Regions from separate parts of the Actinomadura graeca genome, predicted to be linked through region 1. Evidence: riboswitches for the same ligand, from Rfam matches in the RefSeq annotation. Region 1 holds a riboswitch; each other region holds the start of a gene.
The links. Region 1 has a riboswitch for cobalamin ahead of AGRA3207_RS09410 (putative cobaltochelatase). Riboswitches for the same ligand answer to the same signal wherever they lie in the genome.
Positions count from the first base shown of each region.

Region 2: it holds a riboswitch for cobalamin, as region 1 does, so the genes downstream of both, AGRA3207_RS19915 (kynureninase) here and AGRA3207_RS09410 (putative cobaltochelatase) in region 1, are expected to answer to the same signal.
Region 3: it holds a riboswitch for cobalamin, as region 1 does, so the genes downstream of both, metE (5-methyltetrahydropteroyltriglutamate--homocysteine S-methyltransferase) here and AGRA3207_RS09410 (putative cobaltochelatase) in region 1, are expected to answer to the same signal.

Region 1 covers NZ_CP059572.1:2,049,982-2,057,099, forward strand. The annotation lists gene AGRA3207_RS09400 (cobyrinic acid a,c-diamide synthase CobB) at 1-965, opposite strand, end outside; gene cobO (cob(I)yrinic acid a,c-diamide adenosyltransferase) at 959-1,573, opposite strand; gene AGRA3207_RS09410 (putative cobaltochelatase) at 1,679-3,769, opposite strand; cobalamin riboswitch at 3,825-3,956, opposite strand; gene AGRA3207_RS09415 (ATP-binding protein) at 4,050-4,568, opposite strand; gene AGRA3207_RS09420 (helix-turn-helix domain-containing protein) at 4,761-5,606, shown strand; gene AGRA3207_RS09425 (DUF397 domain-containing protein) at 5,603-5,803, shown strand; gene AGRA3207_RS09430 (LLM class F420-dependent oxidoreductase) at 6,059-7,078, shown strand.
Region 2 covers NZ_CP059572.1:4,510,034-4,517,151, forward strand. The annotation lists gene AGRA3207_RS19890 (DUF6506 family protein) at 1-395, shown strand, start outside; gene AGRA3207_RS19895 (hypothetical protein) at 429-1,544, opposite strand; gene AGRA3207_RS19900 (hypothetical protein) at 1,709-2,221, opposite strand; gene AGRA3207_RS19905 (CsbD family protein) at 2,487-2,660, shown strand; gene AGRA3207_RS19910 (VOC family protein) at 2,816-3,202, opposite strand; gene AGRA3207_RS19915 (kynureninase) at 3,276-4,478, opposite strand; cobalamin riboswitch at 4,772-4,894, opposite strand; gene AGRA3207_RS19925 (hypothetical protein) at 4,948-5,448, opposite strand; gene AGRA3207_RS19930 (hypothetical protein) at 5,504-5,779, opposite strand; gene AGRA3207_RS19935 (hypothetical protein) at 5,727-7,118, opposite strand, start outside.
Region 3 covers NZ_CP059572.1:3,730,230-3,737,347, forward strand. The annotation lists gene AGRA3207_RS16375 (GAF and ANTAR domain-containing protein) at 1-327, opposite strand, end outside; gene AGRA3207_RS16380 (GAF domain-containing protein) at 377-943, opposite strand; gene AGRA3207_RS16385 (hypothetical protein) at 1,163-1,426, opposite strand; gene AGRA3207_RS16390 (helix-turn-helix domain-containing protein) at 1,818-2,741, shown strand; gene AGRA3207_RS40235 (DUF397 domain-containing protein) at 2,713-3,084, shown strand; gene AGRA3207_RS16395 (eCIS core domain-containing protein) at 3,150-4,745, opposite strand; cobalamin riboswitch at 5,110-5,315, shown strand; gene metE (5-methyltetrahydropteroyltriglutamate--homocysteine S-methyltransferase) at 5,417-7,118, shown strand, end outside.

The DNA.
Region 1 (7,118 bases):
AACCCGCCGCCGATGACGACGCCACGCGTCCCTTCGGGGAGGGCCTCGTCGCGCAGCGGATCGAACCGGACGACCTCCGCGCCCGCCGCGTCCAGCAGTTCCTCGTTCTCCATGTAGCCGAACGTGAACGCCGGGCCGCCCGCGACCGCGATGCGCGGCCTCTCCCCGGGGGTCGCGTTCCCCGCTTCCGCCACCGCCTCCGCCGGGTCCCACGGCGCGGCCGTCAGCGCGGGCGCGGTGCGGGCCAGCGCCAGGACGGCGTCCAGGTCGCAGGACGAGGCCACCAGCGCGCCCAGCCGCCGCACGGCGTCCACCGCGTCCGCGTGACGCTCGGCGGCGGGCACGAGGCCCAGGTGGCGGGACGGCGTCGCCGCGTCCTCACGGCGGCGCAGCGCGCCCAGCACCGGCAGCCCCAGCTCCTCCACGGCGTCGCGGCACATGCGCTCGTGCCCGTCCGAGCCCAGCCGGTTGAGGATCACCCCGGCGACGCGGGCCGTGCCGAACGAGCGGAAACCGTGGACGAGCGCCGCCACGGACCGTCCCGCCGCCGCCGACGCGTCGACGACGAGCACGACCGGGGCGTCCAGGAGCGTCGCGACGTGCGCGGTGGAGGCCGGGTCCCCGCCGCCCAGGGAACCGGACGCGCCGAGACCCGGCATCCCCGGACCGGTCGCTCCGTCGTACATGCCCATGACGCCCTCGACGACGGCGACGTCCGCGCCCGCGGCGCCATGCAGGAACAGCGGGACGACGAGCTCCTCGGACGTCATCCACGGGTCGAGGTTGCGTCCCGGGCGGCCCGTCGCCAGCGCGTGGTAGCCCGGGTCGATGTAGTCCGGGCCGACCTTGTGCGGCGAGACCTCCAGCCCGCGGGCGGCGAACGCGGCCATCAGCCCGGTCGCCACGGTCGTCTTCCCGCTCCCCGACGAGGGCGCGGCGACGACGAGCCGCGGGACGCTCACCACTCGATGCCCTTCTGGCCCTTCTGCCCGCGGTCCATCGGATGCCGCACCTTGCCCATCTCGGTGACGAGGTCGGCCGCCTCCACCAGCCGCGGGTCGGCGTCCCGCCCGGTGATCACGACGTGCTGGTTGCCGGGCCGGTCCCGCAGCGCGGCGACGACGTCCCCGACGTCCACCCAGCCCCACTTCATCGGGTAGGTGAACTCGTCCAGGACGTACAGGCGGTAGGTCTCGGCGGCGAGGTCCCGCTTGATCTGCTCCCAGCCCTCGCGGGCGTCCGCCTCGTGGTCGGCCTCGGTGCCGGGCCGCTGGATCCACGACCAGCCCTCGCCCATCTTGGCCCAGGACACCGGCCCGCCCTCGCCGGTCTCGGCGTGCAGGCGGCCGAGCGCGAGCAGCGCGTTCTCCTCGCCGATGCGCCACTTGGCGGACTTGACGAACTGGAACACCCCGATCGGCCAGCCCTGGTTCCAGGCGCGCAGCGCGAGCCCGAAGGCGGCGGTCGACTTCCCCTTGCCGGGACCGGTGTGCACCATCACCAGCGGCCGGTTGCGGCGCTCCCGGGTGGTGAGCCCGTCGCTCGGCACGTACTCCGGCTTGCCCTGCGGCATCTCAGTCCCCGTCCTTCCACCAGGCCATGCGGGTCATGCGGGTCATGCGGGTCATGCGGGTCATGCGGGTCGGGCGCGACGCGCGCCCCGGGCGGCCGAGGCGGCTCACGCGACGGTCCGCGCGTCCCGGACGACCCCGGCGAGCGAGTCGGCGCCCAGCCGGTCGAGCCGGACGACCTCCGCGCCCAGCCGCGCGCCCAGCGCGGCCGCCAGGCCGAGCCGCACCGGCCCGGACTCGCAGTCGACGACCACCGACGCGACGCCGGAGAGCAGCCCGGCCGCGCGCGCCGGATCGGGCCCGTGCGTGGCGCGGCCGTCGGTGACCACGACCAGCAGCGGACGGCGGGCGGGGTCGCGCAGCCGCTCGACCCGCAGCACCTCGGCGGCGCGCACCAGCCCGGCCGACAGCGGGGTCCGCCCGCCGGTCGGCAGCCGCTCCAGGCGCCGCGCCCCGGCCTCCACCGACGACGTCGGCGGCAGCGCCACCGCCGCGTCCGAGCCCCGGAACGTGATGAGCCCGACCTTGTCGCGGCGCTGGTAGGCGTCCAGCAGCAGGCTGAGCACCGCTCCCTTGACCGCGCGCATCCGCTTGCGTGCGGCCATCGACCCGCTCGCGTCCACGACGAACAGCACGAGGTTGCCTTCACGCCCGTCCCGGACGGTCTCCCGCAGGTCACCCGGGACCACGATCAGCCCGGCGCCGACCCGCCCGCGCGCGCTCTGGTACGGGGCGGCGGCGCGCAGCGTGGCGGTCAGGTGCAGCCCGCGCGCGCCCGGACGGGCACCCGACACGCGTCCGTGCGGGCTGCGTGCCTTGGAGCGGCGCCCGGGGGCACCCGCGCCCACGCCGGGCACGGTGAACAGCCGTGGCTTGTAGGCGGCGTCGGCGGGAGCGGTCTCGTCCTGCGCCGCCTGCCCTCGCCCGCTCTCCGCGGACGGCTCCGGCGGGCCGGAGCGCTCCGCGCCGTCCTGCGGGCCCGTCGCACCTTCGTCCGCCGCGCCTCCGCCCGGCCCGCCGTCGGGGGGCCCGGGGTCGTCGTCGGGCGGTTCCGGCCCCCGGTCGTCCCCGTCTTCCGGCTCCGGCCCGTGATCCTGCTCCCGGTCCGGTTCGGCGTGCTCGTCGAGGACCTCGTCGAGTCTCTGCCGGTCGAGGCCCGGCGCGTCGAACGGGTCGCGGCGCCGCCGGTGCGGCAGGGCCAGCCGCGCCGCGGTGCGCACGTCCTCGGACGTGACCGCGGGCCGCCCGTGCCAGGCGGCCAGGGCGATGGCCGCGCGCGCCGTGACCAGGTCGGCGCGCAGCCCGTCCACCTCGAACGAGGCGCACACCGCCGTGATCTGGCGGACCGCGGCGTCGGTCAGCTCGACGCCGGGCAGCCGGTCCCGCGCCGCGGCGATCCGCGCGGCCAGCGCCGCCTCGTCCCCGGCCCAGCCCGCGGCGAACGCCGCCGGGTCGTCCTCGAACCGCAGCCGCCGCCGGACGACCTCGGCGCGCTCCCCGGGGTCGCGGGTCGCGGCGACCTCGACGGTCAGCCCGAACCGGTCGAGGAGCTGCGGGCGCAGCTCGCCCTCCTCCGGGTTCATCGTCCCCACCAGCAGGAACCGCGCCGCGTGCCGGACCGACACGCCCTCCCGCTCGACGTACGACTCGCCCATCGCCGCCGCGTCCAGGAGCAGGTCGACGAGGTGGTCGTGCAGGAGGTTGACCTCGTCGACGTACAGCACGCCGCGGTGCGCCGCGGCGAGCAGGCCCGGTTCGAACGCCCGCACGCCCTCGGTCAGGGCGCGCTCGATGTCCAGCGACCCGGTGAGGCGGTCCTCCGACGCGCCGACCGGCAGCTCCACGAGCCGCGCGGCCCGCTCCGCCGCCGCGTCCGCCCGTCCCGCGTCCGGCTGGGGGCCGGGGACGCCGTGCGGGCCGTCGGGGCAGGACGGGTCGGGCGCGTGCGGGTCGCAGGAGAAGCGGCAGCCGGGGACGACCGCGACCGGCGGCAGCAGCGCCGCCAGGGCCCGGACGATCGTCGACTTCGCGGTGCCCTTCTCGCCGCGCACCAGCACGCCGCCCACGCCCGGCGAGACGGCGTTGACCAGCAGCGCCAGCTTGAGGTCGTCCATCCCGACGACGGCGGAGAAGGGGTAGCGCGCGGTCCCCCCGCGTTCCCTCGGCCCGTCGGTGCCCGTCGGCGCATCAGGGGGCATGCCTCGTCCTTTCCTCGGGTGTCCACGCCCGTGGCGGTTCCTGTCCGACGGCCGGAGTCTCCTGGCTCCCGGATCCCCGCTCCCCCTCGGCCTTCCAGCCGGCCCGTGCGGGCCCGCCGTGGCGCGAGCGAGGGAGAGCTCCCCTGGTCACAGTTGCGGGACAGCCCCGGATTCGCACCGGGTTCCTCCGCTTCCGTCGCAGGCACAGGATCGCACACCCGCCGCCGTCGCGCCCCCCGCCCCCGGGCGCGCCCCCGAGGCACCGGGACGCGGCGGGACGTCAGGACGCGGCGAGGGGCGGCCCCGCCGGGACGCGCACCGGCACGGCGAACCAGACGGCCTTGCCGTGGACGGGAGCCCCCGTCCGCGACCGGGCCCGCAGCATGCCCCAGCGTCCTCCGGACAGCTCCCGGACGATGCTGAGCCCGCGCCCGCAGTCGCCCGACGTCCAGGAATAGCCCGGAAGCCCCGCGTCGGCGAAGGCGTCGAAGACCGCGCAGCGCGCCTCCCCGGCGCCGTCGTCGCACGGATCGAACCACAGCTCGTGGGGGCTGTGGTCGCACGCGTGCTGGTGGGCGTTGGTGGCCAGCTCGCTGACCATCAGCTGGGCGTCGGCGATGACGTCCCTGGACGCCCGCAGCGCGGTGAGCGCCTCGGCGAGGGCGCGCCGGGCGTATCCGGCGCAACCCGGCCCTCCGGGCAGGGGCCAGACCCGGCCGGGTCTGATCCTGCCGCCGAGCAGCGCCCGGCGGGGCGGCACCACACGCGCGGCGTCGGTGATGTCAGGCGAGGTCTTCACGGGTCCTCCCGGGGTGGCGCGCTCGTGCGCGCTCCTGCGTCGTCGATTACTTTCAGTCCCCGAGTCGTCACAGATTCAAGCGTCTCGTGAGATTCTCACCTTCGCAACCGCCTTGCCGAGATTGCTCTGTCCCCGCGCGGGGTTGGCCATTCGCGTTGTGGGGCGGCGCCAGAGTGAGGAGACTCCACTGCCATGACCTACCGCCCTACGGTCCGCGGCCGCCGGCTGGCCCGGGAACTGCGCAAGCTTCGCGAGGAGCAGGGGCTGACCCTGCAGGAGGTAGCGGACCGGCTCGACTGGTCCCGGGCCACCGTGTCCCGGCTGGAGACGAGCCAGACCCGGCCGCGTCCCGGCGACATCGCCGACATCCTCGACCTGTACGGCGTCCCGAGCCCGGCGCGGGACGCGCTCATCACCCTGGCCCGGCAGGCCGGGCAGCGCGGCTGGTGGACGGCCTACCAGGACGTGTTCACCGGAAGCTACGTCGCGCTGGAGGACGAGGCGTCCCACATCCGCACGTGGGACCCGCAGCTGATCCACGGGCTGCTGCAGATCGAGCCGTACTCCCGCGCGGTGATCACCTCGGGCCGGCTGCTGCCGAGCCCGGAGGAGATCGAGCGCAGGATCGCCGCGCGCAAGATCCGGCAGGCGCTGCTGGACCGGGAGAGCGCGCCGCGGCTGCACGTGGTGTTCGACGAGTCGGTGCTGCACCGCCACATCGGCGGCCGGGAGGTGATGCGCGCGCAGCTGGACGCGCTCAACCTGGCCGTGAAGACCCGCCCATCCGTGACGATTCAGGTACTTCCCTATACCGCACAGGCACATGCCGGACTTGACGGACGTTTCACCATATTGTCGTATCCGAACCCCGCTGACCCCGATATCGCCTACGTAGAGGGCACCATGGGTGACGTTTACCTTGAGAGTGCCGAGGAAATAGCAAAACATAGGGACCGCTTCGATCGGATCGAGGCGGCCGCCCTGTCCCCCGAGGATTCCGCGCACCTCATCGCCGAGGCAGCAAGGAGCAGCCCGTGATCAACCTGCAGCGCGCACTCAGCGGAGCCACGTGGCGCACGTCGTCCCATAGCGGAAGTGGCGACCAGTGCGTCGAGGTGGCCCCCCTTTCCAGTGATCTGCACGCTGTGCGCGACTCGAAAGACCCCGGCGGCCCGGCTCTGGTGCTGACGCCGGACGCCTGGCGGACGCTCCTGGCATCGATCAGGGAGGTCTGACACCCGCGACACACGATCCGGGGGCCGCGGCACATGCCGCGGCCCCCGGGCCTCCACCGGAATTGTCACGATCTTTCCAATTGTCAGGCTCTGTCCATCTGGACCATTTCCGGGTTCCTTTCCAGGCCGCGCCCATCCGCGCGCCCCATCGGCGCCCATCTGCGCCGCCCATCGGCGTCCGCCCGCGTGCAAGGGCGGCCGGAATCGCGGCGGGCACGGCTTAGGCTCGCGGTGTCGACAACCGGAGGGTGCATCGTGACCGCGGAACTCAAGCTCGGCATCAACGTCGGCTACTGGCATCGCGACCCCGACGACCAGACCGAGACCGTCCTCGCCGCCGAACGGTGCGGCTATGACTCGGTGTTCACCGCCGAGGCGTACGGCTCGGACGTGTTCACCCCGCTGACCTGGTACGCCGCCCGCACGTCCCGCATCAGGCTCGGCACCGCCGTGGCGCAGATGTCGGCGCGGACCCCCACCGCGACCGCCATGCACGCCCTCACGCTCGACGCGCTCTCCGGCGGGCGCGTGATCCTCGGGCTCGGCGCGTCCGGCCCGCAGGTCGTGGAGGGCTGGTACGGCCGCCCGTTCCCGAAGCCGCTCGCCCGCACCCGCGAGTACCTCGACATCGTCCGCCAGGTCTGGCGGCGCGAGGGCCCGGTCACCAGCGACGGCCCGCACTACCCGCTGCCGTTCCCCGGCGGGACCGGCCTGGGCAAGCCGCTGAAGTCGATCGCGCACCCGGTCCGCCCGGACATCCCCGTCTACCTCGGCGCGGAGGGGCCGAAGAACGTCGCGCTGTCCGCCGAGATCGCCCAGGGCTGGCTGCCGCTGTTCGTCGACCCCGCACAGATCGAGCCGGTCTTCGGGGCGTCCCTCGCCGGGCGCCCGGACGGCTTCGAGATCGCCGCGACCGTCGCCACGATCGTCACCGACGACCTGCCCGCCGCGCTGGAGTTCGCGAAGATCCCGCTGGCGTTCTACATCGGCGGGATGGGCGCCCGCGACCGCAACTTCCACCTCGACATGATCGGCCGGCTGGGCTACGCCGAGCCCGCGCGGCGTGTCCAGGAGCTCTTCCTGGACGGCCGGCGCGCCGAGGCGATCACCGCCGTGCCGGACGAGCTGGCCGACTCGGTCTCCCTCCTCGGCCCGATCGGGCGGATCAAGGAACGGCTCCAGCTCTGGCGCGACAGCCCCGTCACCACCGTCCTCGTCGCCGGGGTCCGGGACGAGCCGACCCTGCGCGCGCTCAAGGGCCTGGTGGACGCCTGACGACCCCGGACGTGCCCGATCGCACACCGCGCGATGGAAT
Region 2 (7,118 bases), 2.5 Mb from region 1:
GTGCCGTGCCGCACGCCGCGGCCGGGCGGGCGAGCGGTGGGAAGGTGCCCGTGGGGGCCATCTATTACGGGTTCGAGTCGCTGACCGGCGTGGCCTCGTACAAGACGCGTTTCGAGGCCGGGGAGGCGCTGTCGGAGGCGTTCATCATCGTGCACGACGGCGCCGATCCGTCCATCGACGTGGTGGTGCGCGAGAAGGCGGACGGCGGCAGGACGACCTTCGTGGCGGTGCCCGACGAGGCGGCCGGCGGGCAGGTGGCCGGGAAGATGGCCGGAGAGCTGCATCTGATCGAGCTGTACGGCGGATCCGGGCCCGAGGGGGCCGAGTCGGTCATCCGCGCGGTGGACGGCCGAGTGCCCGTCGGTGTCAGCGCATACCGGCGTGCTGAGGCATGACGTCACGAGCCCGTGTCCCCCCGGGCCGGGACGTCAGCCGGAGGCGCGGGATAGGAGGTCGCGGGCGCGCTCAGGGAAGGTCCGCAGGTGGTCTTGCCAGGTCGCGCGGCATGGCGGGCACGGCTCGATCCCGCCGAACTCGCCGATCTCCTCGGCGCCGTAGACAGGGCGGCGGCGACACCGCGGGCATTTGTCGGTATCGGGCCGGGTGAGCATGTTGGCGAGTCCCGCGAACAGCACCCGGTCCTTCTGGGCCAGGACGGCCTCGTACCGTTCGTCGGCGGCGCTGGTGACATCGTTGCGGTACCAAAGCTTGGTGTTCTTGCGTGTCAGGGCGACGACCTGCGTGGTCTCCGGTTCGCCGAGCTTGAGGCCGTCCTCGACGAACCGGTATCTGCGCATCATCACGTGGATCGGGCCACCGAGCAGCCGCGTGAAATTGACGGCGCTGCGTCCGGCGGTGGTGCGGGCCCACTGGGTGTCCAGCGCCCAGAGCGCCTCGCGGTAGGAACGGAAGGCCGCCTGGCGGACCTCTGGGCCGACGTATGCGTAGGTGTTGTGGATCTCGCCCTCGGCCCGATGTTTGTAGAAGGCCACCGCGTCATAGAGCCCCACCCCCATCTCGGTGACAAGGCGGTAATCCCGCTCGCCGAGCCAGGCGACGTCGTCGTTGCAGGCGATCGCGGCGGCGATGAAGAACCGGAGCATCGCGTCGCAGTCACGTAACCGGAACCAGTCGATCGGCGAATGCGCCAGCGCGTCGGCGTAGCAGCGCATCAATCGTGAGTTCCTGCGTCCGCTGGACTTCTCCGTCATGAACAGCAGGGACGCCCGGTATTCACGCGCCATCTCGTCGCGGACGGCGCCATTCCCGAACAGCTCGTCCAGGAGTTCGTCGATGTCGTAGCCGAGGATGGGAGCCGGGGACAGCACGTCGACCATGTCCCCGAAGACCTCCCCGACGATCCCGACCGCGCACAGCCGGGCCAGTGCCAGATAGCGGTCCCAGTTCGTGAAGTGCGGGACGACCGACCGGTTGTACTCCCAGGTCTGCGCCAGCGTCTCGGCTATCCGGCCGGGGCTCAGCCCGGATTCCGCCAGATCGCCTTCGAGTTCGCGGGGATAGAACCATTGGTCCGTGATGGTCATGTCACGGTCCCTTCGATCGGCGTAGCGACCGTTTCGCGGACGTCATCGCCATGGCCGGTGCCGTCCTGGAGCGCGTGGGTATCAGATGTTCTCCCGGGCGCGTTGCGCTTCGCCCGGAAGAACACCTTCGGACCTGTCGGTGGGACGGGGCGCGGCGGACTCGATCAGCAGTGTCCGCGGGCGGGTAGAGGGTTGGTCTCGCTGTTGATGTCGCCGTCGCTCATGTATCCCCATCGGCCATTGTCGGCCTGGGTATAGGCCCACCGGTTGGGGTGCGGCCCGTTGTTGTTGCGTCCGCCTTCACACCGGTAACTGAACCAGCTCGTCGTGGTGTACATGTAGCCGACGAGGGCGCCGTCCCTGGCGACGACCTTCGCGCCGCGGCGGTTGTTGCACCACCATCGGCCCCCGCTGGGCCAGCAGGGAGCGGCCTTGGTGGCGGCGTCGTTCTGGTCCGTCTCCGCGCCCGGCGCTGCGTCGTCCTGCGCCGCCGTGCCGCCGGGCGCGGCCTCGTTCTGTGGCGCCGGGGCACCGAGGACGGCGTCGACCGTGCCTCCAGGGGTTCCGGCGGTGGCGGCGCCGGCCAGGCCGGCCATCGCGGTGGCTGTGAGGACGGCGCTCGCCACCAGCGTGGCGGCGCGCACTGTCAACGCACGTCGGGGGGCGGTAGTGGTCATGACAAAACCTCCCTTGTCACGCTCAGTTATCAGACGAGTACACCACGATGCCCGCGCCCATTGACTGACGGCAGCAGTGACAAAAGCACCACCACCTCGTCGAACGACGGTGTCGCCACCCACGCTGTCGCGAGGAAACAGCCTGGTCAGGAGGGTGCGAGCGGGTCGAACTGCGGGGCCTCGGCGGTTCGGCCGCGCATCATCGCATTTTGGACGGGTAAGGCAGATGCGTACTGATCAGGGCGAACAGGGAGGACGGCTTCCCATGGGGAACAAGGACAAGGCGGCCAACACCGGCGACAAGCTCAAGGGCAAGGCCAAGGAAGTCGCCGGCAAGGTGACCGGCAACGAGCGCCTTGAGGCGGAGGGCAAGAACGACCAGGTCAAGGGGGACCTCAAGCAGGCCGGTGAGAAGGCCAAGGACGCCTTCACCGACTGATCGAGCGTCCAGGGATCGAGGCAGGCCACCGCCAGGAGCGGTGGCCTGCCTCTGCCCGGAGCTTTGGCCGACGCACGACCCGCGACGCGACGCGACGCGGCGTGGCGCGGGGCGGGGCGGGGCGGCGGGCGCGATGCGGGGCGGCGTGGCGCTTGTTACGCCGGGCCGGAGGGGGCCCGGCTCAGATCCACGACGCAGAAGCGGTTGCCGTCCGGGTCGGCGAGGACGACGAAGTCAGGGTCCGGCGGGTACAGGTCCCACGTGATCCTCTCGGCTCCGAGGCCGATCAGACGCTCCACCTCGGCTTCCTGCTCGGCCGTGGTGTCCACCATCAGGTCGAGGTGGATGCGCGGGTGTTCCTGGACGGGCGACTCGCTGAACATCAGCGCGAGTGCCCGGCCCGACCCGTCCGCGTGCTCAAGGGTCCTCCAGGTGGGCGCCTCCCACTCCGATGTGGCGACCAGGTTCAGCGCCGACGTCCAGAAGGCCACGGCGCGCGGGACGTCGGTCACGCCGATCACCGGGAATCCGAGTCTGAGCATGAGGGCGAGTCTAGGGAGCGTCCACGTGCGTCCAGGGCCGGCGGACCGTCCGGCGGGATCGTTCCGCGGACGCTCAGACCACCAGATCGCGGAGCGTGCACACCGCGGCGTAAACCTCGCGGTGGGTGGTGTAGAGGGGGTGGAGGCCGAACCGCATCAGGTCCGGCGGACGATGGTCGGCCGCGACGCCGTTGTCCCTGAGCTCCTGGACGATCTTCGGCGCGTCGCCGTGGCAGACCGCGACGTGACCGGCCCGGCGCTGCGGCTCCCGCGGTGTGGCCACGGACGCGGCCGTCCCCGTGAGGAGTTCCTCCGCGCAGGTCATGAAGAAGCCCGTCAGCGACAGGCTGCGTTGACGCACCTGCCGCATGTCGACGGCGTCGTAGGCGTCCAGGGCCGCTTCGAGCGCGATCATGGAGATGATCGGCGGGGTGCCGATGCGGGCGCGGGCGATGCTGGGCGCGCCCTGGTAGGTGTCGCGCATGCCGAACGGGTACTCGTGGCCGTTCCAGCCGGGGAGCGGCTGGTCGAAGACGTTCTGGTGACGCCCGCCGACGTAGATGAACGCCGGTGAGCCGGGGCCGCCGCACAGGTACTTGTAGGTGCAGCCGACCGCCATGTCCACGTCGTTGGCGTCCAGGTCGACGGGAACGATCCCGGCGGCGTGGCACAGATCCCACACCGTGACGCAGCCGGCGGCGTGGGCGGCGCGGGTGAGGCCCGCGAGGTCGTAGAGCTCGCCGGTGCGGAAGTCGACCGGTTCGTGGAGCAGCACCCCGATGGCCTCGCCGTCGGCCCGGAGGTAGCGTTCGATCTCGGCCGGGGGGACGCGCCGGACGGTCAGGTCCAGCATCCGCGCGGCCGAGTCGGTGATGTACCGGGCGGTCGGGAACTGTGTCGTGACGCTCAGGATCACCTTGCGGCCGGGACGCAGCCGGGACGCCGCGACGAGGGCGTTGAACAGCTGCACCGTGGTGGAGTCACTGACCACCACCTGGCCGGGGGCGGCGCCCAGCAGCCGCCCGATCTTGTCTCCGGCGCGGGCGGGGGCCTCCCACCATCCGTCCTCCCACCATCCGTCGATGAGCCGCCGACCCCACTGGACGTCGACCGCCTCGCGAACGGCGGCCGAGACCGAGGAGGTCAGCGGCCCCAGACACGTGCTCTCCATATAGATCTGGCCCGCGGGCAGGACGAATCGCTTCCGCACATGGGCCAGCGGATCTGCGGCGTCCAGCCGCTCGGCTTCCTCGTTCAGGGACTCGGATACGCGCACGTTCATAGTCGACCTCTCGCCTGGTGGCCTTGCCGGTGGTGTGTTTCTGGGAGCCCACGACGAATGCACAGCACCAAGAAGGGGGCGCCTTCGAATGTGTCGCGCCTGGCGGAGCACGTCAAATGACATGGCATGTTTGGCAGATTCTTGTCGTGCCCCGCCCGGCGCATCGAACCTGCGTCCCGCAGGCAAAAGACCACGTGCCTGCAACGGTTCTCAGAACTCCTCGTCGAGGCTGACGGCGCCTTCCGTGCCGATCTGGTAGGCCGAGACCCGGCGCTCGAAGAAGTTGGACAGCTCCTGGACGTCCTGCAGTTCCATGAAGGCGAAGGGGTTGGCGGGGCAGTCCCGGAATCGCACCGGGTTCCCTCTTACGACACCCGTCCCTGGGTGGGACGGGTGAGCCAACGTCAGAGGAACCATACATCTTGTGGTGCCATAGTCCTACCAACACCACATGTAGATACTCTCACTCCCGTGTCCGCCGGGCCCGGCGCAGGGCGACCGCCTCACGGAGGCCGTGCACCAGGTTCCGGCCGTCGCCGAAGAAGGGCAGGAGGAACACGAGGTGGACGAGATACCACCAGGCCAGGGCCCGGTCGAGTCCCATGCTCCACAGCCCGGCGCCGACGATCACGCACGAGGACGGACCGGCCACGGCGACGCCCGCGCTCTGGAGGGCCGTCATCGTCCCCGCTGGGATCACCGATGTGCGCCACATCGTCCGCTCGATGGCGATGTGCGTGACGTGGGGAAGGCGCTTGAGCACCACCACGTGCGCCACCTCGTGCAGGGCGAAGGAGCCCGCCAGGCCCAATGCCGCCGCCTTGAAGAACCACCACGCCATCTCCGCCGGGACGCCGTCGCCGGACGACGCGAACCACGCCAGCGCCACGGCCAGGAGGCCGCCGAGGAAGGCCAGCAGCGGCCAGACCTGCAGGACCACGGCCGCGGCGACCGCGCGGACCACCGGCCCGTCCCGGTCGTGGGCGGAGGGACCGGGCGCCGGATCGCCGGCGGAGGGGTCAGGCGCCGGTCTGCTGCTTGATGAGCTGCTCACGGCGGTGCTTCAACCCCCGGTAGGTGATGTGGGTCATCGTGAGGACCGCGGTGGCGACCACGAAAATGACGATCAGGGCCGTGGGATTGGCCACGCCCATGGTCACCCCGGTCGCCCCGTTGCCCGTGGGCTTCGCCTTGAAGAAAAGCGATCCGAACAGCGTCTCCCGGTAGATCGGCTTGTCACCGTCAGTTGAGAACATGAGATACAGAAGGGCCGTCACCGCGATCGCCAGGGTCAACAGGACCGACGCGAGAGCGGACGTCATGACCCACCGTGCCTTTATCATTCCTTCTCCTCGATTCACTGATCCGGATTCCCTGGACCGCGTACCAGACGGACAGCGCGCACGCTCCGCCGAGGACTCCTCTGGCCGCCCACGGCGGCAGATTGAGCAGGCCCAGCCCGATGGCCGCCAGCGCGAACGCGACGCCGAACGCGGAAAGGCCCAGGAAGACGGAGAACGGATTGTCCTTCTCCGCGGGGAAGACGATGCTGATGCAGGTGGTCATGACCACGCCGCCGAGGCAGCCGAGCAGGGCCGGGCCGCTCTGGACGAAGGCGTCCCGGTCGGCCGCGAGGAGGATCGCGAGTCCCGGCACGGCGAACAGGACCAGCAGGACGACCTGCGCCTTGACCAGCCGCCCGTAGATCCGCCAGGGGGAGGTGGCCGTGCCGGGGATCATCCGCAGCGGCTGCGTCGCGGTGAACTGGTAAAGACCGCCCAGGGAAAGGACGGCGAGGCTCCACATGGGATTGACCGCGGATCGCAGCGTCAGGTAGGCGAACAGCGCGACGGTCATCACGGCACCGATCGATGTCTGCGAGTTGCGGAGCAGACACCAGTCATAGGCGTTGAGGAAACGGCCCGGCAGCCTGCCCATCGAGACGTTCAGGAACCGCGACTGGCGGACGTGCTGGTTCGGAGTGAGCGCCAGTGTGAGGACCATGAGCACGGCCGCGAGGAGCACCGCGCCCGCGAGGGCGGGGACGGCGCCGTACCGGTGCCACGACCACGACACCGACGTGACCCACGAATAGCGGGTCCGCTTTTCGAGATAGTCCTCGCTGACGTCCGTGATGAGCGTCCGCATCTGGACCGAATACAGAACCACCAGCCCGAACATCACGAGGACGGACAGGACGCCCGCGATGCGGCTGAGTCCTATCAGCCCCCACAGCCGCGCCAGGAGCTGGTACACGACGCTCAGGGCGAGGTATGTCAGGAGGACGGGCAGGATGATCGACGCGGTGATACGCGGGACGGCGTCCGGGCCGAGCAGCAGCAGCGCGCTCACGGCGAGCGAAACGAAACCCACTCCGGCGACGATCCCCGTCGTGCCCGCCTCGTACATCAAGAACGCCACGGACCGTTCACGGTTCGTCAGCGGCAGCTGATAGCTCAGCGTGAGCATTCCCTCCGCATTGATGAAGAGCACCTTCACCAGCAGGAAGGCGATCTGCACCCACAGGACGAGGGAGACCGTCGATGTGTCGAACAGCAGCCGCCAGGCGGCCATGTCGTCGACCAGCGACTTGAGAAAGAAGTACGCGGACGCGCACAGGACCCCGAGGAGTAA
Region 3 (7,118 bases), 1.7 Mb from region 1:
CAGCACCTCGACGAGCTGGGGCCAGCGGGCGTCGGAACGCACGTCCTTGGTGGAGACGGGGTGGCCGACGACGTAGGTGTCCCAGCACGGGCCCTCTTCGGCCTGGATCTGGGCCTGCTCCAATGACCGCCCGACCTCGTCGGAGGCCGCCACGTAGTGGAGCTGTTCCTCCTCGTCGATGAGCATGATGCCGGCGCCGTCGTAGCCGAACAGCTCGTCCACCGAACTGACCACCCGCTGGAGCGCGCGCACGACGTCGGTCTCGTACGGCGTCTTGCGCAGGAACTCAAGGCTGGTGTGCAGGGCTTCGGTGTCGATATGCATCATGATCTATGTCCTTGGATGGCGGACCGGCGGTCGGAGGGCTGGGCGAGCACTACGGCCATCCGTGGTCGTCCGACGCGGAATGCGCGGCGAGACGGACCAGCAGATCGGCTGCCGTGTCGGCGAGGTGCTCACCGACCGCGATCTGGTCCCGCGTCCAGGTGCACGGGGTCACCCGGTAGAAGTTCAAGGCCCCGATGACCCCTCCGTCGAGGTGGACCGGCACCGACAGCACCGCCCTCACCGGCGCCGCCCGGCGCGCCAGACGCGCGTAGCCGGGCCCGTCCCGGCGCTCCAGGTCCCCCACGGCGACGGGGTGGTCGGCGGCCACGGACTCTTGCGCGGGCCCGACCTGCTCGGCCTGCTGCGCGTACTCCAGCTCCAGGCCCTCCGCCGTTGACCCGCCCACGGCACGCAGTTCACTTGTCTCGGCGGCCAGCATCAGGGCCACGCCGTCCGTCCTGGAGATGAGCGCCATTGAGCGCAGCGCAGCGGCCAGCCGCCCGGCGACCGCGGACCACCGCTGGCGGACGTCCGTCCCCCGCCCGGCGCCCTTGGAGCCGTCCCGCGGTTCCTGCCGATGGTCATAATGATCACCGATGTCGCGCTCGTTCGCCACGATGGTCCCTTCGGGCAGGCTGAAAGCACTGATCCGCGGACACAGGGCGGAACTTCGTCCCCTACCCTACCCGCCCCGCACGCGCCCACACCACCAAGCCACTCCGCCCACGACCTGCGCCCGAGCTAACCCCCACCAGCACCGGGCAAGCCGGCGCGCACGGCCGGGGGGCCGCCGTCCCGCCGATCAAGGACAACCGGTCCCGTTCCAACAGTCACCTCATCCAAAGGGCTCACCACGGCGGGGCCTCTCCAGGGGCGGAGCGCCACGCGCGGCGCGGATCACCATCGCCAGGCACTCCGATCGGCGGGAATCGGCGAGGACCCAGCACAGCGCTCCCAGGGCGGCCAGCACGACGACCGCCAGGGCGGCCAGCCCGACCAGCATCGGCGCCCCCGCAGCCGTGACCACCGGCGGCACCGAGATCACGACGCCCAGCGGCCCGCCCACCCGCGCGGCCCTCCTCGCCCTTGCCCACCTCATGACACTCCACCCGTGCGCCGACGCGGCGGTTTCGGCCCGTTGTGCCGCTCTCCGGCCGCGCCCCCACGGCCGCGCGGCCCACGGAACCGCGATCATCCGCGCTTGAGCGGGGAGCACGGGACACCGATTCCGTTACATTCCTTATGCCGCGAAGAATCGGCGACTGCAACATGCACGGCCACAAGCAGTGCAGCATTGACAACAATGTATCGGAAAGGAAAGAACGTCACCGTGGGCCCACGGACCGGAGTTTGTCCAGCTCAGCCCACTATTAAAAACGGCGCGAGCGATCCAGTCGCGCGACGGTGCAACTATCGCGTGCACTTTCATTGCAAGCGATACCTCCCTAGGCTCGACTATTATCGCCATTTGAGAACGGAAGGTGAACGGGATGGCAGCGGGAGCGGCCCCGAGCGTCCGCAAGCAGCGTCTGGGCGTGGCCCTGCGCCGCCTGCGGGAGGGACGCGGCCTCAGCGCGGACACGGCCGGCCGGCGTCTGGGCTGGTCGGCGTCCAAGGTGAGCCGCATCGAGGGGGCGCGCATCGGCGTGGATCTCGCCGACCTGCGTGCGATGCTCCGCCTGTACGGGGCCGACGCGCACCTGGGCGAGGAGTTGCTCGTCCTCGCACGTGAGGCGGCCAGAAACGGGTGGTGGACCAAATACCCCGAGAGCCAGTTGGGCGGGCTGGGGGCCTTCATCGCTTTGGAGGACGAGGCCAGTTCCATTTTCGCGTTCGAAGCCGACACCGTGCCCGGCCTCCTCCAGACCGAGGAATACGCCAGGCAGCTGTTCCTCGGATACGTCGAGATCGCCTCACGGCCACGAGCCGAGGTGGAACGCCGCCTGGAGATCCGCCTGCGGCGCCAGCGGCTGATCCGGCCGCCCGAACGGCTCTCCCTCTGCGTCGTCCTGGACGAGGCGGTCCTGCTGCGGCGCGTCGGCACCGCGTCGACGATGAGCCGGCAGTTGCTGCACCTGGTCGAGCTCGCCGACCTCCCGTCGGTCACGCTCCGCGTGCTGGCACTCGACGCCGACCACGGCGCGGGACTGAGCTCCTTCATCCTTCTGGAGTTCGAACCGGCCTACGGCGTGGAGTTCCCCTCGGTGGTCCATGTGGAGAGCACCGAGTCCATGCACGCCCAGGACGAGGCCCGGGTCCACGAGTACGGGTTGTTCCGCCGGTGGCTGGCGGACCACAGCCTCGGGGAGCGGGACTCGGTCGCTGCAATTCTCGAAGCACAGGAGCAATGGGCACGAAAAGGTCGCGACGCGCTGCCCGCCGGGGATGACGGCGCTCTGCACGCGCCCCGGTGACAAAGCCCCGCCGGTCTCCGGCGAATCCGGAGGATCTCCAATCGGTTTTTGCTGTGCCACGGCTCAGGTTCCGCCCTCTCGGCCGGTTGATGTCGGGCAGGATGTTGTAGTGAATTCACACAGGACACTTGGCCTATCTCAGGTCACATCAGTCACACATGTCCCATGGCGCCGTTCCGCGGCGTGCCAGGCCAACAACGGGTGCGTCGAGCTTGCTCGCCTGGAGGTCGGCGTTCTTGGGGCTCGGGACGGGGCGACGTCGGACAGCGGCGTGATCAGGTTGAGCCCGCGGGGGCTTCGTGACCTGTTCGACGCCATCGGGCGGGGCGCCTACGACCTCTGACCTGTCGTCCGCACGCCGGTCCGGCCGGAGGGGGAGCCCTCACCGGACCGGCACGGCACGGCCGTTCACCGGTTCCCACCCGGGCCGTAAGCGTGGGGGATGTCCCAGATCCAGGAACTGTCGCCCTGCTGCCTGACCTCTCCGACTCCGGCGGCGACCTGCGCGCGAAGGTCCCTGGTGTTCCCCGAGCTCGCGGTGTCCGCGAACAGCCGTCTGACGACCTGCGCGTCGATCTGGGCCAGGCACCACACCTCGAGCGCCGCATTCGGCCACGTCCCGATGTCGTCGGTCGACCACGAGTCGGCCATCGCGAGACCCTGCATGAGCTGCTCCACCAGGTCGGGCTGGTGGAGGTTGATCCCTATCCCTGCGGCTTGGAACATTTCGCCGATCTGCGTGAGCGGACGCCCGCGGAGCCTGCTCAGGTCCCAGTGCAGCGCATACCATCCGGCGTCGTTCAGGCTGATGAGGTGGGAGAGATGACGGGCTTCGTCGTTGCCGTCCGCCTGCATCGTCCTGTCGATGAAGACCGTCTCCAGGTCCGGTGTGTAGCAGAAGTGGTCCGTCCATTCGACGGCCCGGGCCTGCGTGGGCCAAGGGTCGGCCACGACCCACTCCGAGGGGTCCTCGTTCACCCCGCCGATGATCACGAACCAGTGGGATTGCTGAGGGGACATCACCATCCTGATCGTCTCCCCTCGGGCATAGCGCCGAAGAAGGGAGAACGTGCACTGAGCGGATGACTCGCAGATCATGCTCCGTGCGTGCAGGGCCTTCGCCGCCGACAGATCGCGTGCGTCGGGCCGGCTGGTGAGCCGTGAAAAGTCCCAGAAGCCGTTGTGCTGCTGGACGACCGCGCGCAGGGACGCGTTGTACAGCGTGTGGATCAGGGCCGCTTGCTGGTTCGCGGCGTGCCGGGTGTCCGCCTGAATATCCCTGATGGCGTCGTTCGCGATGTGAAGGCGCCGCAGGACCCGGGAGGAGAGGTATTCGCCCGGGGCCCGCTGGACGACGGGGTCCCGCGCCTGCCCGCCGTGGTGAGCGCGTCCCTCATCGAGCTGGTGCCGCCCGTTCTCCGGCTCTCGCCCGGGCCCGCGAAGCGCCTCCCCCATGGCGGTGTTCCCGGCGAGGCGTTGCAGGGCGAGGGCCGTCCGCGGCGCTCCCCCACCCGTATCGGCTCCGGCCAGCGGCACGGACATGGCGCGCTTGGCGTTGGCCTCGGCCTCACGCTCGAAACGGTCACCGGGGTCGCTGACGGACAGTCCCTGGCCGTTGTCGGTGCCCGCCACCGGGCCGCTGCGCTGCTGGATGACGTGCGTCAGCTCATGGGCGAGGGTGTGCTTGTCCGCGCCGCCCGCGCCGACCACCACATGGGAGCCGGACGTGTAGGCACGCGCCCCGATCTCGGCGGCCGACCGCTGCGCGACGGCGTCGTCGTGGATGCGGACGTCGCCGAAGTCCGCGCCCAGGCGCTGCTCCATCTCGTCCCGCAGCCCGCTTCCCAGGGGACGTCCCGACGAGCGCAGGACATCGTGCACCGCCGACCGCTGGACCGCGGTCCCGTGACCGCAACCGGCGTGGTGGACGTGCCGCTGGGTCTCCAGCGCGGCGGTCACCGCGGCGTTGCCCGCCGTCCGCTGCAGAGCCAGCAGAGCCGACATCGGTTCCGCCGCCCTTGGCTGAGCGGCATCCGCCGCACGCTCTTCACTGCCCCGCCTGCCCGGTCGCACCTGTTCCCGCACGGACGCCTCCCCACGAATGGACGCACCTCCACGCTCCCCCGGTGCACGCGGTCGTGGGAAGGCCGCCGAGGACAGCACCAAGGGCACGACCCCGTGCCCTTCCGATCAGACGCTGACGCCGCGAGGAACCGTCATCGAAGGGCTCCGCGGGCTTGGAAGGGCGTCCGGGTCGTGTCCGCGGGCGATGCCGTCGCCGTCCGCGTGATGGCGGTGGGTCATGGGGCGGCAGGCGTCTCGTCCGACGAAGGCCGCGCCTGTCGGGTGGCGGTTCATGGCGTGTCGGTAGACTTCGCGGTGCGGATGGTTCACTCGGTGACGAGTGTCGTAAGAGGGAACCCGGTGCGAATCCGGGACTGCCCCGCAGCGGTGAGCGGGAACGACCGCCGTCATACGCACTGGGCCGCACGGCCTGGGAAGCGACGGCCAGTAGGACGCCTCCTGGAGGCGATGCCCGCGAGTCCGAAGACCTGCCTCCGCCCGCGTGCCGACCGGCGCGCGGTGGTCTGCGGCCTCGCGGGAAGGTCGGCGGCGCGCTCCCAGCGCGTCCCTGCGCCCGCGGGTCCGCCCATGGCACAGCGAGGGAAGCCGCCATGAACACGACAATTCTGGGGTATCCGCGCATCGGTGCGCGCCGTGAACTGAAGACCGCCACCGAGGACTACTGGGCCGGACGCGCCGACGCCGCCGCCCTGGAGGCGGCCGGGGCCGAACTGCGCGCGTCGGTCTGGACGGGCCTGCGCGATGCGGGCCTGGACGCGATCCCGTCTAACACGTTCTCCTTCTACGACCAGGTGCTCGACACCAGCGTGCTCGTCGACGCCGTCCCGGAGCGGTACCGGCATCTGTCCGGGCTCGACCGGTACTTCGCGATGGCGCGCGGGGTGCAGGACGTCCCGCCGCTGGAGATGACCAAGTGGTTCGACACCAACTACCACTACATCGTCCCCGAGCTGGGGCCGGACACGCGGTTCCGGCTGGCCGGCGGATCCGCGTCCAAGCCGCTGGTGGAGTACAGGGAGGCCAGGGCGCTCGGCATCGAGACGCGCCCGGTGCTGGTCGGGCCGCTCACCTACCTGCTGATGGCCAAGCCCGCGCCCGGCGCGCCGGACGGGTTCCGGCCGCTGGACCTGCTGGACGACCTCGTCGAGGTGTACGCGGAGCTGCTGGAACGGCTCGCCGGGGCGGGCGCCGCGTGGGTGCAGCTGGACGAGCCCGCGCTGGTCGCCGACCGGACCGAGGAGGAGATCACCGCGTTCGCCCGCGCCTACGCACGGCTCGGCGGGCTGCCGACGCGTCCGCGGCTGATGGTCGCGACCTACTTCGGGACGATCGGCACGGACGCGCTGCGTGTGCTGGCCAGGGGGCGGGTCGAGGCCGTCGCCCTGGACTTCGCCGCTGGTCCCGGGAACCTGGAGGTCCTCGCGTCGGTCGGCGGGCTGCCGCGCAAGACCGTCGTGGCGGGCGTCGTGGACGGCCGCAACGTCTGGCGCACCGACACCCGCAGGGCCCGCGCCACCTGTGCCACCCTGCTCGGGCTGGCGGACCAGGTCGTGGTGGGCACGTCGTGCTCGCTGCTGCACGTGCCGCTCGACCTGGACGCCGAGACGTCGCTGGACCCGTCCGTGCGCGGGCGGCTCGCCTTCGCCCGGCAGAAGGTCGCCGAGGTCGTCGCGCTCGGCCGGGCACTGCGCGAGGACGGCCCGGCGCCGGACGAGGTCCCGGCCCCGGCGGCGGCCGTCGACCGTGACGTCCGGGCCCGGGTGGACGCCCTCCGCGGGGTCCGGCGCGGCGACCGCGCGGACCGGTTCACCGCGCAGCGGGCCGCGCTCGGACTGCCCGACCTGCCGACGACGACGATCGGGTCGTTCCCGCAGACGGCGGAGATCCGCCGCGCCCGCGCCGACGGGCGGGCCGGGCGCATCCCCGCCGACGCCTACGTCCAGGCCATGAAGGACGAGATCGCGCGTGTCATCGCGCTCCAGGAGGACATCGGGCTGGACGTGCTCGTGCACGGCGAGCCGGAGCGCAACGACATGGTCCAGTACTTCGCCGAGCAACTCGACGGGTACGCCGCGACCCGGCACGGCTGGGTGCAGTCCTACGGGTCGCGTTACGTGCGGCCGCCGATCCTGCACGGCGACGTGGCGCGGCGGCGTCCGATGACGGTGGAGTGGGCGACGTACGCGCAGTCGCTGACGAGCAAGCCGGTGAAGGGGATGCTGACCGGGCCCGTCACGATGCTGGCCTGGTCGTTCGTCCGCGACGACCAGCCGCTCGCCGACACCGCGCGGC